2 regions of the Micromonospora sp. NPDC023737 genome follow, and region 1 is predicted to be linked to the other one. Evidence: riboswitches for the same ligand, from Rfam matches in the RefSeq annotation. Region 1 holds a riboswitch; the other holds the start of a gene.
The links. Region 1 has a riboswitch for cyclic di-AMP ahead of AB0F98_RS00690 (C39 family peptidase). Riboswitches for the same ligand answer to the same signal wherever they lie in the genome.

Region 1 (5,929 bases):
GGCGATCCGAACTTCGCCGCCACCGACGACTGCGGCGTGGTGCTGCGCTACCTGCCCGGCACGCCGATCAAGGTGATCGACGGCTCGGACGAGAACATCAAGGTCACCCACCCCGTCGACGTCCACCTGGCGGACAAGCTCTTCCAGCTCGCCGCCGCGCGGGCGCCCCGGCTCGCCGACCACCGCAGCTACCGGGAAGAGCTGACCGGGCGGACCGTCGTCATCTTCGGCGGCAGCTACGGCATCGGCCACGACCTCGCCGATCTCGCCACCCGCTACGGCGCGCAGGTCTTCCCGTTCAGCCGCACCAGCACCGGCACCCACGTCGAGCGACCCGAAGACGTCGAGGCGGCGCTGAAGACGGCGTTCGAGGCGACCGGCCGGATCGACCACGTGGTCGTCACCGCCGGCGTTCTGGAGAAGGGCAACCTCGCCGAGATGGACGAGGAGAGCATGGACCGCGTCCTCCAGGTCAACTTCGTCGGGCCGGTCACCGTCGCCCGCCTGGCCCTGCCCTACCTCGAGCAGACCAAGGGCCAACTGCTGCTCTACACCTCCAGCTCGTACACCCGGGGTCGGGCGCGCTACGCGCTCTACTCGGCCACCAAGGCCGCGCTGGTCAACCTCACCCAGGCGCTGGCCGACGAGTGGGCGGAGGTCGGGGTACGGGTCAACTGCATCAACCCGGAGCGGACCGCGACTCCGATGCGCACCCGAGCCTTCGGTGAGGAGCCGGAGCACACGCTGCTCTCCGCGGGGGCGGTGGCGCAGGCCTCGCTGGACGTGCTGATCTCCGAACTCACCGGGCAGGTCATCGACGTACGCCGGCCGCAGGGCGAGACGCCGCAGGCGGTGCCCGCCCAGGCGGTGCGGGCCGGGGCCGACGCCGGGGGCTGACGGCCCGCCTGCTCACCTTCGAAACGGCCGTGAACGGAGCGACATGCGTGGTGACCTGGTCCGTAAGCTGATCGCCCGGTGCCTGAGCATCGGGCTGGCCGTGCTGGCCTTCCTCGTCGCCGCGCTGACCGGCGACACCGGCTGGGGACTCGTGCTGGCGGTCGCCGCCCTCGGCGCGGCCGCGACGGAGCGGCGGATCCGCCCCGGCGCGGACACCGCCGCCGAGACGACGTTGATCGCCGCCGCCGTGCTGGTCGCGTACGCACGTCGGCTCGACGGAGGGTTCGACCCGGCGCTGGCGGCCACCGCGCTGGTCCTGCTCGGGCTGGTGCTGCTGGTCGAGCCGCTGCGGCAGGCCGGCGGCCTGGAGGTCCGCACCGAGAACCTGCCGGTACGCTCCTGGGTCCCACTGGTCGCCGCGCACCTCGGCGGCGCGCTGCTCGGCTTGATCGCCGTGGTGGCGCTGGCCGCCGCGGTGACCCTGCCGGCGCTGGTGGCGCTGGTCCTGGCCCTGTTGGTCGCGGCCGGTGCCGGCGCGGTCGGATCGGACCTGGCCCGGCGGCGGTTCCGGCCCCCCGCGTCGGGCGGCGCGGTACGCCGGGCCCTCCAGGCGCACAAGCCGGAGTTCGTCCTGTACTTCTCCGCCCCACCCGGCTCGGAGTACCAGGTCACCATGTGGCTGCCGTACCTGGAGCGGATCGGCCGACCGTTCCTGGTGGTGCTGCGCGAGCCGGAGTTCCTGGCCCCGATCGCCGCGGCCACCACCGCCCCGGTGGTCTACTGCCCCACCCTGCGGGCCCTGGACGAGGTGCTGGTGCCGAGCCTGAAGGCGGCGTTCTACGTCAACCACGGTGCCAAGAACAGCCACTTGATCCGGTTCACCCAGCTCACCCACGTCCAGTTGCACCACGGCGACAGCGACAAGGCGCCGAGCGCCAACCCGGTGTCCGCGATCTTCGACCGGATCTTCGTGGCGGGACAGGCCGCGATCGAGCGGTACGCACGAGTCGGCGTGGACATCCCGGCCGAGAAGTTCGTGGTGGTCGGCCGCCCGCAGGTCGAGTCGATCGAGGTACGCCCCGAAGGACTGCCTGCGGCCGCCCCGCGCACCGTTCTCTACACCCCGACCTGGACCGGTCACCACGCGGACGCCGACTACTGCTCACTGCCGGTGGCCGAGCCGCTGCTGCGCCGGCTGCTGGACCGGGGCGTGACGGTCATCCTGCGCGCCCACCCGTACACCATGCAGAACCCGGCGTCCGCCCGGCAGCTCGGCCGGCTGACCGAGTTGCTGGCCGCCGACCGGACCCAGACCGGACGGCAGCACCTCTGGGGCACGGCGGCCGGCCGGGATCTCAACCTGGTGGAGTGCGTGAACCGATCCGACGCGCTGATCTCCGACGTCTCCGGGGTGATCTCGGACTACCTCTACTCCGGCAAGCCGTTCGCGGTGACGGACATGGGCACCGACGGCGACTCGTTCACCGAGCGGTTCCCGCTGGCCGCCGCCGGTTACGTGCTGCGCCGGAACATGACCAACCTGGACGAGGTGCTGGACCAACTGCTCGACACCGACCCGCTGTCGGCGCGGCGTTGGGAGACCCGGCGGCGCTACCTCGGCGGCTTCCCGGCCGAGTCGTACGCGGAGGCGTTCCTGGAGGCCGCACGGCGGGAACTCGAGCCTGCCGGGAAGCCGCTGACCCCGCGGTCGCCGCAGGCCGACGCCGTCTCCACCACCGCCTGAGGCCGCTTCGGTTCCGGCTCAGCGATACGTCTCGACCAACGCCAGCACCGCCTCCGGGTCCTCGACGTGGGCGTTGTGGCCGAGCCCGGAAAGCGCGGCGACGGGCACCCCGTAGCGCCGGAGCTGCCCGTCGGTGACCAGCGGGTCGTGTTCGCCGCGCGCCAGCAGGACCGGCACGTCGGTGGCAGCCACCAGCGCCGCCAGGTCCGGTTCGCCGACCGCGAACGCACCCGGGTCCATGGCCAGTCGCCAGCGCCCGTCCACCTCACGCAGCCCGGCCGTCACCCTCGGATCGTCGGGAGCGACCAGACCGGCCAGCCCGGAGACCCGCAGGTAGCGCTGAGCGGCCTCGTCCCGGGTGGGGTACCAGGCGACCGGGCGGGCGGCCAGCTCGCGCGTCTTCGCCAGTTCGGCGTCGGACCAGACCGCCTTGATGCCGAGCCCGACGACAGCGGCGACGGGCAGCCCGGCGCCGCGCGCGGCGAGCGTCAGGCCGACCACGCCGCCGAGTGAGTGCCCCAGCACGATCAGGCGGTCACCGGGCGCGAGCGCCGCGACCACCTGCTCGGCCAATGCGGCGAAGGAGTACCTGGGCAGCGGCGGCGACGTGCCGTGACCGGCCAGATCCGGCGCCAGCCAGCGCCCTTCCCAGCGGCGCCGCAGCAGTGGCGCCCAGGGCAGCCACACCTCACTGGTCGCACCCATGCCGTGCAGCAGCAGGAGGGTGGGCCGGCCGGCCGTACGCGCGCCACCGTCGTTCATGGACGCAGTGTGCCACCGGCGGCGTCGGCACGGCGAGCGTGAACATCCGACAGCCGCCCTGAACGACAACGGGCGCCGGCCCCCTCGCGTCAGGGTGCCGGCGCCCGATGTGAGCGCGGTCGTCAGGCGGAGTAACCGCGGGTGGTCATCCAGTTGGCCAGGTCGATCGTGGTGATCCAGTACGACGGCACCGCCGGGTTCGCCGAGTCGGCGATCTTCACGGTACGGCCCTGGTCCCGGTAGCCGACGACGGCGATGTAGTGCCCGCCGCCGAAGGAGTGCCAGCCACCGTCGGTGTCGACGGCGTCGCCGACGATGTTCGCGACCACGCCGCGCCCGTCGGTGATGGCCCGGACGATGTCGGCCTGGAGCTGGTCCATCTGGGCGGGACGCGGCGCGCTCGGGAACATGGTGGTCTTGTACGGGTTGCCCTTGACCACCGCGTTCAACACCCGCGTGGTGTCCTCGGCGGAGTTGGTGCCCATCTCGGTGGTGCCGAGCTGCGCGGCCAGGTCGTCCTGGCTGCGTTCGATGCCGGTGGCGCTGAGCGCGTTCCGGGTGGCGGCCGGCCCGCAGTAGAAGTAGGTCGTCTGCGCCTGGTAGTCGTAGTCGAGGACCTTGCTCGCCGGCGGCTTGGGCGCTGCCGGCTTGCGGGTCAGGTCGGGGTTCGCGGCCTTCTTCGCCGCCGGCGCACTGGTCGTGGGCGAGCTGGTCGCCGGTGTGGTGAGCTGCTGGTCGTCGAGCGGGGCGATGCGGGCGTCGCTGCGCAGTTCGGCCGCCACCGCGGCGGAGCCGCGCTGTGCGGCGGGCGCGTCGTCGGCGCCGCTGAGCAGGGCGCCGGTGGTGGACGCCAGCACCACGGCTGCGGCGGACGCGGCGGCGATCTGGTAGGGGCGCTGGGTGGCCAGCCGACGGAGCTGACGCTTCAGGGTGTGCTTCACGGTTCCTCCACGGTTCGGGGGGTGAGCGACCGGCGGCCGGACCGGAGTCCGGGCAGGCGTCACCGCGCGGACCTGGTCCGCGGGCGGCTGGTGGATCGCTCAGGGAACGCCCGGTGGGTCGGGCGGAAAGACGCGGGTGCCGGAGTCAGCTCGTCGCTACGGGACGGGCGAGCACGGGCACCGTGGCGCCGTGGAGGGTCGGGGAGGACCGAGGGATGGGTTCGTGCACCACAGAGATGGAACTCCTTCCGGCACCGCCTACCGGGTTAGCTGACGGATTCGGGCGGGAAGATCGCCCTACCGCGGGCCGTGGCTCGCGGATTCACCCCGGACGTGCATGTGGGTCCCCGGCTCGTGGAATCACGATTAGGCGGGTCGGCGCGGCGTCGCCTCTTGCGATCGGTTACCGCACCGGACGCGCCGACACTACTGGTCGACAGAGGGCCTGCCAACCCTTCACCACCTGCTCAAACCCGTTTCGGCGAACAATTTTTCCGGGCGTTTGGCCGCTGACGTGACTCAATGGGACGAGCAGATCCGGCGGCACCTTGGGTACGCAACGGGACAGGCCGAGGGAGACCTTGCCAAAAGGCGGGGATGATTCGGGCCGACTGTTCCCGCTGACCGTTTCCCCATTCATGTGACCGGGCTCACGCAGATGCCGGGCAGAATTCGGCCCGGCATCCCGCTCAGCCCACCCTGGCCGGCTGCCAGCGGGTCACCACCTGGGCGGGGGCGGTGGAAGCGGGCCGAGTCGCCGGCAGCCGGCCCGGCCGGAGGCGGGCCGCCGCCGCGTACGCCTCGGTGGCCAGGGCACGGGCCGCCTCGGCGGCGAGTTCGGCGTCCCGCCAGGTACTGCGCTCCCGCTCCTGGGCCGTCCGGTAGCCGGCCAGCCGGCCGTCCCGGACCACCCGGGCCAGGTGCACCTCCTGCTCGACGGGGTGCAGACGGGGATCCCAGCCGTCGCGGTACCCGAAAACGTCGCCGAGTTGGCGCAGGGTGAGGTCGCCTCGCCAGTACGCCGCCGTGGCCGCCCGATGCAGATACCGCTCCCGGGCGGCGTACTCGGCCGGAGTGTGGGGAGTGCGGGGTGGCGGCAGAGCGCCGGCACCGCAGTACCGGCGGGCGGCGCTCTCGGCCTCGTCGTACGCCGCCCAGGCCCGGTCCAGGTCAGCCTGGGCGGCCAGCCACTCGTCCCGTCGACGGCGCGCGGTCTGCGCCGCACCGGCCGCGGCGACAGCCACCTCGTCGGCGTACCGCCGTAGGTCGGCAGCCTCGGCTGCGGCCAACTCCCGGTCGGCCGGCCCGGCCGAGGCGGACCGGCCGTCCTCCGGCCGGTCGCGCTCCGGACGGGCGACCAGCACCGTGAGCACGATCAGGGCCAGCACCAGCAGAGCCGACCAGATGGCGGCGGCCTGCGGCACCTCGACGAGAAACTGGTAAAGGACGGTCTTCTCCATGTCGGTACCTCACGGCGAGCAGACGCGATGCGGGAGAGCCGCACTCGGCACCCGGTGCGAGGCCTTGTCGGTCACGCCGGGCGCCGGGAGCGGGCGCGGAAGACGGGTTCGGCGAGCGCGGCGGC
Region 2 (5,929 bases), on a different contig from region 1:
GTCGCGTACCGCCCGGCGCAGCACCAACTCCTGTTCCACCGGGTGCAGCCGTGGGTCCCAGCCGTTGCGGTGCGCGAACACGTCGCTGAGCTGCTCGACGGAGAGTTCCCGCTGCCAGTACGCGTCCAGCGCCGCGCGGTGCAGGTAGCGCTCGCGGTCGACGTACTCGGACGGGGTGCGGGCGGTACGCGGCAGCGGCATGGCAGCGGCGGCGCCCAGCCGGCGTACGTCCGCCTCGGCGGCCTCGTACGCCTGCCAGGCCACCTCGACCGCCTCCTGCGCGGCGAGCCACTCCGAGCGCCGTCGTTGCGCCGTGGCGGTGGCTCGCTCGGCGGCCACGGCGACCTCCTGCGAGTAACGGGTCCGCTCGCGCTTCTCCTCGGCCAATTCGAGCGGGCTCGGCATGGCTGCGCTCCGGATCCGCTTGGCGGCGTCGATCGCGAGCCGGCCCGGCCGGAGCAGCAGGGCGGCGACGGCGACGCCCACGACGGCGAGCAAACTCAGCCAGATCACGGCGGCGCGGGGCACGTCGGGCAGGACGGCGGAGAGGACGGTCTGCATCATCTGCACCTCGTGGTCGGTGTCGGAAGTGGACGATCTGACCCGCTGGTGAGCGGAATGACGACTGGGTGGAGGGTTCTGCCTGACGTCGCGCCACCTCGCCGGGAGGACCGGTCGGGCTCGGTGCGGTGCGGCGCGCGGCGGGTATCCGATACGACACGACGGGCTCGGCAGCCGCAGAGCTGGAGCGACGGGTCGGTCAAGCCCTGCGAGCCGAGACCGAGAGTGATGTCGGTCCGGGGCGGGCCGTCGGAGCCGGGGCGGATGACCCTCGAGTCAGGCGAGCGGCGGACCGCGGCGACCGGGCGTGTCCCGGCCGGCGTCCAGGGCCGTGGACGTTTCGGGTGCCGCCGTCATGGTGCGGGCGGCCGGGGCGGCGAGGATCGGCCCGCGGACCGGACGACGCACGGGAGTGTCGGTCGGGGACAGCCGCTCGGCCACCGGCGCGACCTCGGGCCGCAGCACCTCGACCTGGCTGCTGACCACGTGGGGCTGCAGCTGGGCGGCGGTGGCCGGTGGCCCGGCCGGTGCTGGGGCGGCGGCACCCAGCCCGACGGCGAGCGCGAGCGCGGCCACGGCAAGGCGGGTCATCTCGCCCAACGAACGCAGCGCGGCCCGCCAGGTGGGGCGAGCGGACGCTACGGACATCACGTGACTAACCTATCGCTCTCGGCGGCCGGGCGCAGCACGACGGGGCGCCGGATCGCGTGACCGTGCCCACCCCTCCCGTTTGGACGGACGCCGGGGGCTGGGGCCTACTCGATTCCGCCCGAGAACTTCCCGCTGCTGTCATCGGTGCCGGTGCCGCTCGTGCCGCTCGCGCCGGCCTCGGCCTGGCTGGCGCCCGTCGTGCCGTTGCCGGTCGTGCTGGCGGCCGTCGTACTGGCGCCCGTCGTGCCGGTGCCGGTCGTGTCGGTGTCGGTCGTGCTGGCGCCCGTCGCGCTGGCGTCCGTCGTGCTGCTGGGGGCGGGGTTGGCGTCCGTCGCGTCGGTGTCGGCCGAGTCGGAGGCCGCGGGCAGCTCGGTGAAGAGGGCGAGCAGGGCGCCCACCTCCTGGTCTGCCTCGGCCGGGTGCCGGAACCGGCCGGCCGGGTTGATCGTGTACTCGTTGCGACGACCCACCCGGGTGCGGCTGAGGTAACCGCCGGCCTCCAGGTCGGCGACGATCGCGTGGGCGGCCCGCTCGGTGACCCCCACCTCGTGGGCGACGTCCCGCAGTCTTGCGGTGGGGTTGCGGGCGATGGCCAGCAGCACGTGTCCGTGATTGGTAAGGAAAGTCCAATTCCGGGGGCTGCCGTACCCGCTTTCGGTCGTCGCCATGGCCGTCATCGTAGGGCCCGAGCCCGCCCATTCGTCCTCATCGATCCCCGGTGCATGGTCAACTCGGGTTCCTTGAAGTCGGGGCATCGTCACGTCCCGGACACGGCGACATCAAGCCGGACACCGCGGCATCAAGGAAGTCGAGTCGATCACCCGCCCGTGTCCCCTCTGACGGCGAGGCCCCCGGGCGGCTAGGCCCCCCGGGCGGCTAGCCCCCCGGACGGCGAGGCCCCCGGACGGCGAGGCCCCCGGACGGCGAGGCCCCCGGACGGCGGGCGCTCCAGTGGCGAGTGCTGGGTTGCGGCGGGACGGGCCAATCGAATGTCCGCGAATACCTGAAACGCAAATCACGTATATCTTGACGTGTCTTCGGGTGGGTGTGACCGTGGATCGGGAACCCGCGGCGGTGACTGTGGGTCATCAATTCGATCGCATAGAGAAGTCGAGGTGCGGGGATGAGCGGACCCGAAGCGCCGGTCCTGCGTCCGGAGCAGGCACTGGCCGAGCTGATCGCGGGCAACCACCGCTTCGTCACCGGTACCCCGAGGCACCCCAACCAGGACGCCGGCCACCGGGCCGCGCTCGCCGACGAGCAGCACCCGTTCGCGGTGATCGTCGGCTGCTCCGACTCGCGCCTCGCCGCTGAGATCATCTTCGACCGCGGGCTGGGCGACCTCTTCGTGGTTCGTACGGCCGGGCACACGACCGGGCCGGAGGTGCTGGGCAGCGTGGAGTATGCGGTCACCGTGCTGAACGCGCCGCTGGTCGTGGTGCTCGGGCACGACTCCTGCGGCGCAGTGCGGGCGGCCCGGGAGTCCCTAGCCACCGGCACGCCGCCGCCCGGCCATCTGGACGCGGTGGTGGACGCCGTGCTTCCCAGTCTCCGCCGCGCCGAGGCCGAGGGTGTCGACGATCTGCCCCGCATCATCGACATCCACATCGCGCAGACCGTCGAGGCCCTGCTCGACAACTCCGCCGTGCTGGCCGCCGAGGTCGCGGCCGGGCGGTGCGCCGTGGTCGGCATGTCGTACCGGCTGGCGGCCGGTGAGGTCCACCAGGTCGCCGGGGAGCTCCCCGCCGCTGCCGGTTCCAACCCGGCGTCGGCCGTGCCGCTGGGCTGACACCGCGCGTCGGCCGCACCGCCGGGCCGCCGAGACCGCATGTCGCCCGCGCCGCCGGGCCGATACCTCCCAGGCAGAGCGAGAAGGGCCGCCCCGCGAATGCGGGGCGGCCCTTCTCGGCGTTCCGGCCGGTCGCTACAGAAGCGACATGTGTACGTGGTCCGTGTGGTTGGACGGGCCGCTGTAGGACTTCCAACCTGTGGCCGGGAACCAGATCTGCCGGTTCCAGATCACGTAGTAGATGCCCAGCCGGTCGGCGTTGCGGATGAGGAACGCCGCCACGTTGTTGCCGTACATCCGGGTGTCGTCGTTGTGCCAGGGGGAGAAGCCGCTCTTCTGCAGTGACCAGTCGCAGGCCCGACCCTTCGGGTGCTCCCACGGGCCCCCCGGTCGGTAGCAGCCGACGAACCGGTTGAAGCCGGCCCGCTTGACCTCCTTGTACGCGTGCAGCGTGCGCGGCGTGACGCAGCCCGAGGTGGTCGGGTCGTTCTCGCTGCACGACTCCGGCTTCCAGTCGCCGTCGGCCGTACGGCCGGGGCCGATCCTGGCCACCGGGGAGGTGGCCGAGACGAGGCCGCCGGTGAATCCCTTACCGCCGACGAGAGCCAGCGCCTTCTCCGCCTCGCGCTTCTGCTTCGCCATGATGGCGGCCTGCTTCTGCTGCTCGCGGACCTCGGTGTCGATGGCCAGCTTGGCGAGCTCGGCGCGGTGCTTGACCTCGTTGATCCGGGCGAGCTTCTGCGAGTTGACCATGTTGAGCTCGTCGAGCCCCATCACCCGCTCCACGAAGGAGTCCGGGTCGTTGCTCGTCAACAGCATGCCGACCGCGCCCATCCGACCGGTGCGGTACGACTGGGCCGCGATCTGGCCGACCTGCGGCGCCAACGCGTCCAACTCGGCCTCGGCCTGCTTGACGTCCAGGCCCAGCTGCAGCTGGCGCTTCTTGGACTTATCCAGCTTGGCCTTGGCGGCGGAGTAGTTGCGGTTCGTCGTCTCGACGACGTCGGTGAGCAGTGGCGGGTCGTCGTCCTCGTGCCCGGACGGGGTGGCGGGCTTGGGCGCGGCGGACGCCGGGAGGGGCCCGGCGAGCACGGCCAGCGCGGCGAACACGGCCACCACGGGTGTCAACCAGCGGCGTAGGGGTGCCGTCACAGTGTTCCCTTCCGTCGACCGCCGACCGGGTTAGCTGACGGGTTCGGGGCGGAAGTGGCCCCTACCGCTGACGCGGATTCACCCCAGGTACCTGGGTTCCCGGTTCGCCGTACGGCGATTGGGCGGTGGTACCGCAGGCGCCGCTGCGCGCCTTCGGCGGTAACCGGCAGCGAGGTTACCTGAGAGTCGGCGCGGGGATCTACGCCCGGATGCCGGCTAAAAGCGTCATTTCGCCAAAGCGCTGGGTAGCGAGTGGCGTAGGTATCGCGCCGTCGAGCCCGGGCGGTCACGTTGAGGAGTGTCACCATGCGCTCTCCGTTCTCCTGTCCGGGTCGGGCCGGCCACCGGAGGCGGCGGGGGGTGGGTCCAGGGTCGGATCGGGCCGAGCGGCGCTCAACGCTTCCAGCACGTCGGTCCGGTCGAATCCGGGGCGGGCGGTCGGGTCGACCGGGGCGGGATCGTCGCCGGCCGGTGTGCTGACGGACCGTCCGGCCGTGGTGACGATCGCGGCCAGGCCGGTGGTGAGCGGAACGGCGGCGATCAGCCCGAGCGTCGCGACCGCGCTGCGGACGATCTCCTGGGCCAGGAACTCGCTGGTGAGAATCTGGCTCACCGGGCGCGAGTCGGCGGTGAGCAGGAGCAGCAGCGGCAGCGAGGCGCCCGCGTACGCGAGCACGATGGTGTTCACGGTGGACGCGATGTGCGCGCGGCCGACCCTGGTCGCGGCCCGGTAGAGCTGGAGCCGGGACAGCCCCGGGTTCGCGTGGGCCAACTCGGTGACCGTGGCCGCCTGGGTGACCGTGACGTCGTCGAGCACCCCGAGCGACCCGATGATGATCCCGGCCAGCAGCAGGCCGCGCAGGTCCACGTCGCCCTGGAACATCGACAGGGTGAGGGCGTCCTCGCTGCCGAATCCGGTGAGGTGGGTGGCGGCGGTGGCCAGGGCGCCGAGGACACCGGTGAGTACCAGACTGCCGAGGGTGCCGAGTACGGCGACCGAGGTCTGCGCGGTCACACCGTGCGTCAGGTAGAGCACCACGAACATGATCAGCGCGGCGCCGACCACGGCGACCAGCAGCGGCGGGTGCCCGGCGCCGATTCCGGGGAGTACGAAGGTGAGCAGGATGCCGAAGCTCGCGGCGAGACCCGCGAGCGCGGCCAGGCCCCGCCACCGGCCGAACGCGACGATCGCGGCGGCGAAGATCAGCGCGAGCCAGCCGAGCGGCTCGCCGCGCTGGTGCTCGGCGACGTTCCAGCTCGACGACGAGGGGTCGGCCGGATCGGTCAGCTCCACCACGACGACCTCGTCACCGGCCTCGACGGCGGGTGCGCCCGGGCCGTCCGGGATAGGCGCCTCGACTTGTTGACCGGCGGCCGGGCCGTTCTCCACGCGTACGGTCACGGTGCCGCAGCGCGTCGGCTGCGCACCGGGCATGTCCTCCGGCGTCTCGGCCGGGTTCGGGCAGGCTTCGCTCACCACCCGGGTGACGGTGCCGTGGTACCGGGCCGGGTCCCCGCCACCGTCGGCCTCCGGTGCGCCCCGCGGCCAGAGCAGCACGGCGGCGACCACGGTGGCGACGACGAGCGGCACCACGGTCACGAGGAGGACCCGTCGCACCCCCGGCGGGGCGGACGGCGTGGGACGAGTGTGGTCGGCGCCCATCACGAATCTCCCAACGACTCCGGGGCGGGGTACGTACCGGTGGCGCGATCGGTCAGCGGCGTGGGGCCGCCCCGCCAGGCAAGGTCCGGAGGGTCATCGTCGGAATGCTAACC

Region 2: another riboswitch for cyclic di-AMP. It lies ahead of AB0F98_RS25075 (hypothetical protein); the one in region 1 lies ahead of AB0F98_RS00690 (C39 family peptidase).

Annotation. Positions count from the first base shown of each region.
Region 1 is NZ_JBFAAL010000001.1:151,799-157,727, forward strand. It holds gene AB0F98_RS00675 (bifunctional cytidylyltransferase/SDR family oxidoreductase) at 1-897, shown strand, start outside; gene AB0F98_RS00680 (CDP-glycerol glycerophosphotransferase family protein) at 941-2,641, shown strand; gene AB0F98_RS00685 (alpha/beta fold hydrolase) at 2,660-3,403, opposite strand; gene AB0F98_RS00690 (C39 family peptidase) at 3,526-4,344, opposite strand; cyclic di-AMP (ydaO/yuaA leader) riboswitch at 4,585-4,727, opposite strand; gene AB0F98_RS00695 (hypothetical protein) at 5,034-5,804, opposite strand.
Region 2 is NZ_JBFAAL010000014.1:114,402-120,330, reverse strand. It holds gene AB0F98_RS25095 (hypothetical protein) at 1-564, opposite strand, end outside; gene AB0F98_RS25090 (hypothetical protein) at 838-1,209, opposite strand; partial or broken gene AB0F98_RS25085 (MarR family winged helix-turn-helix transcriptional regulator) at 1,584-1,889, opposite strand; gene AB0F98_RS25080 (carbonic anhydrase) at 2,336-3,001, shown strand; gene AB0F98_RS25075 (hypothetical protein) at 3,137-4,153, opposite strand; cyclic di-AMP (ydaO/yuaA leader) riboswitch at 4,158-4,288, opposite strand; gene AB0F98_RS25070 (YibE/F family protein) at 4,455-5,816, opposite strand.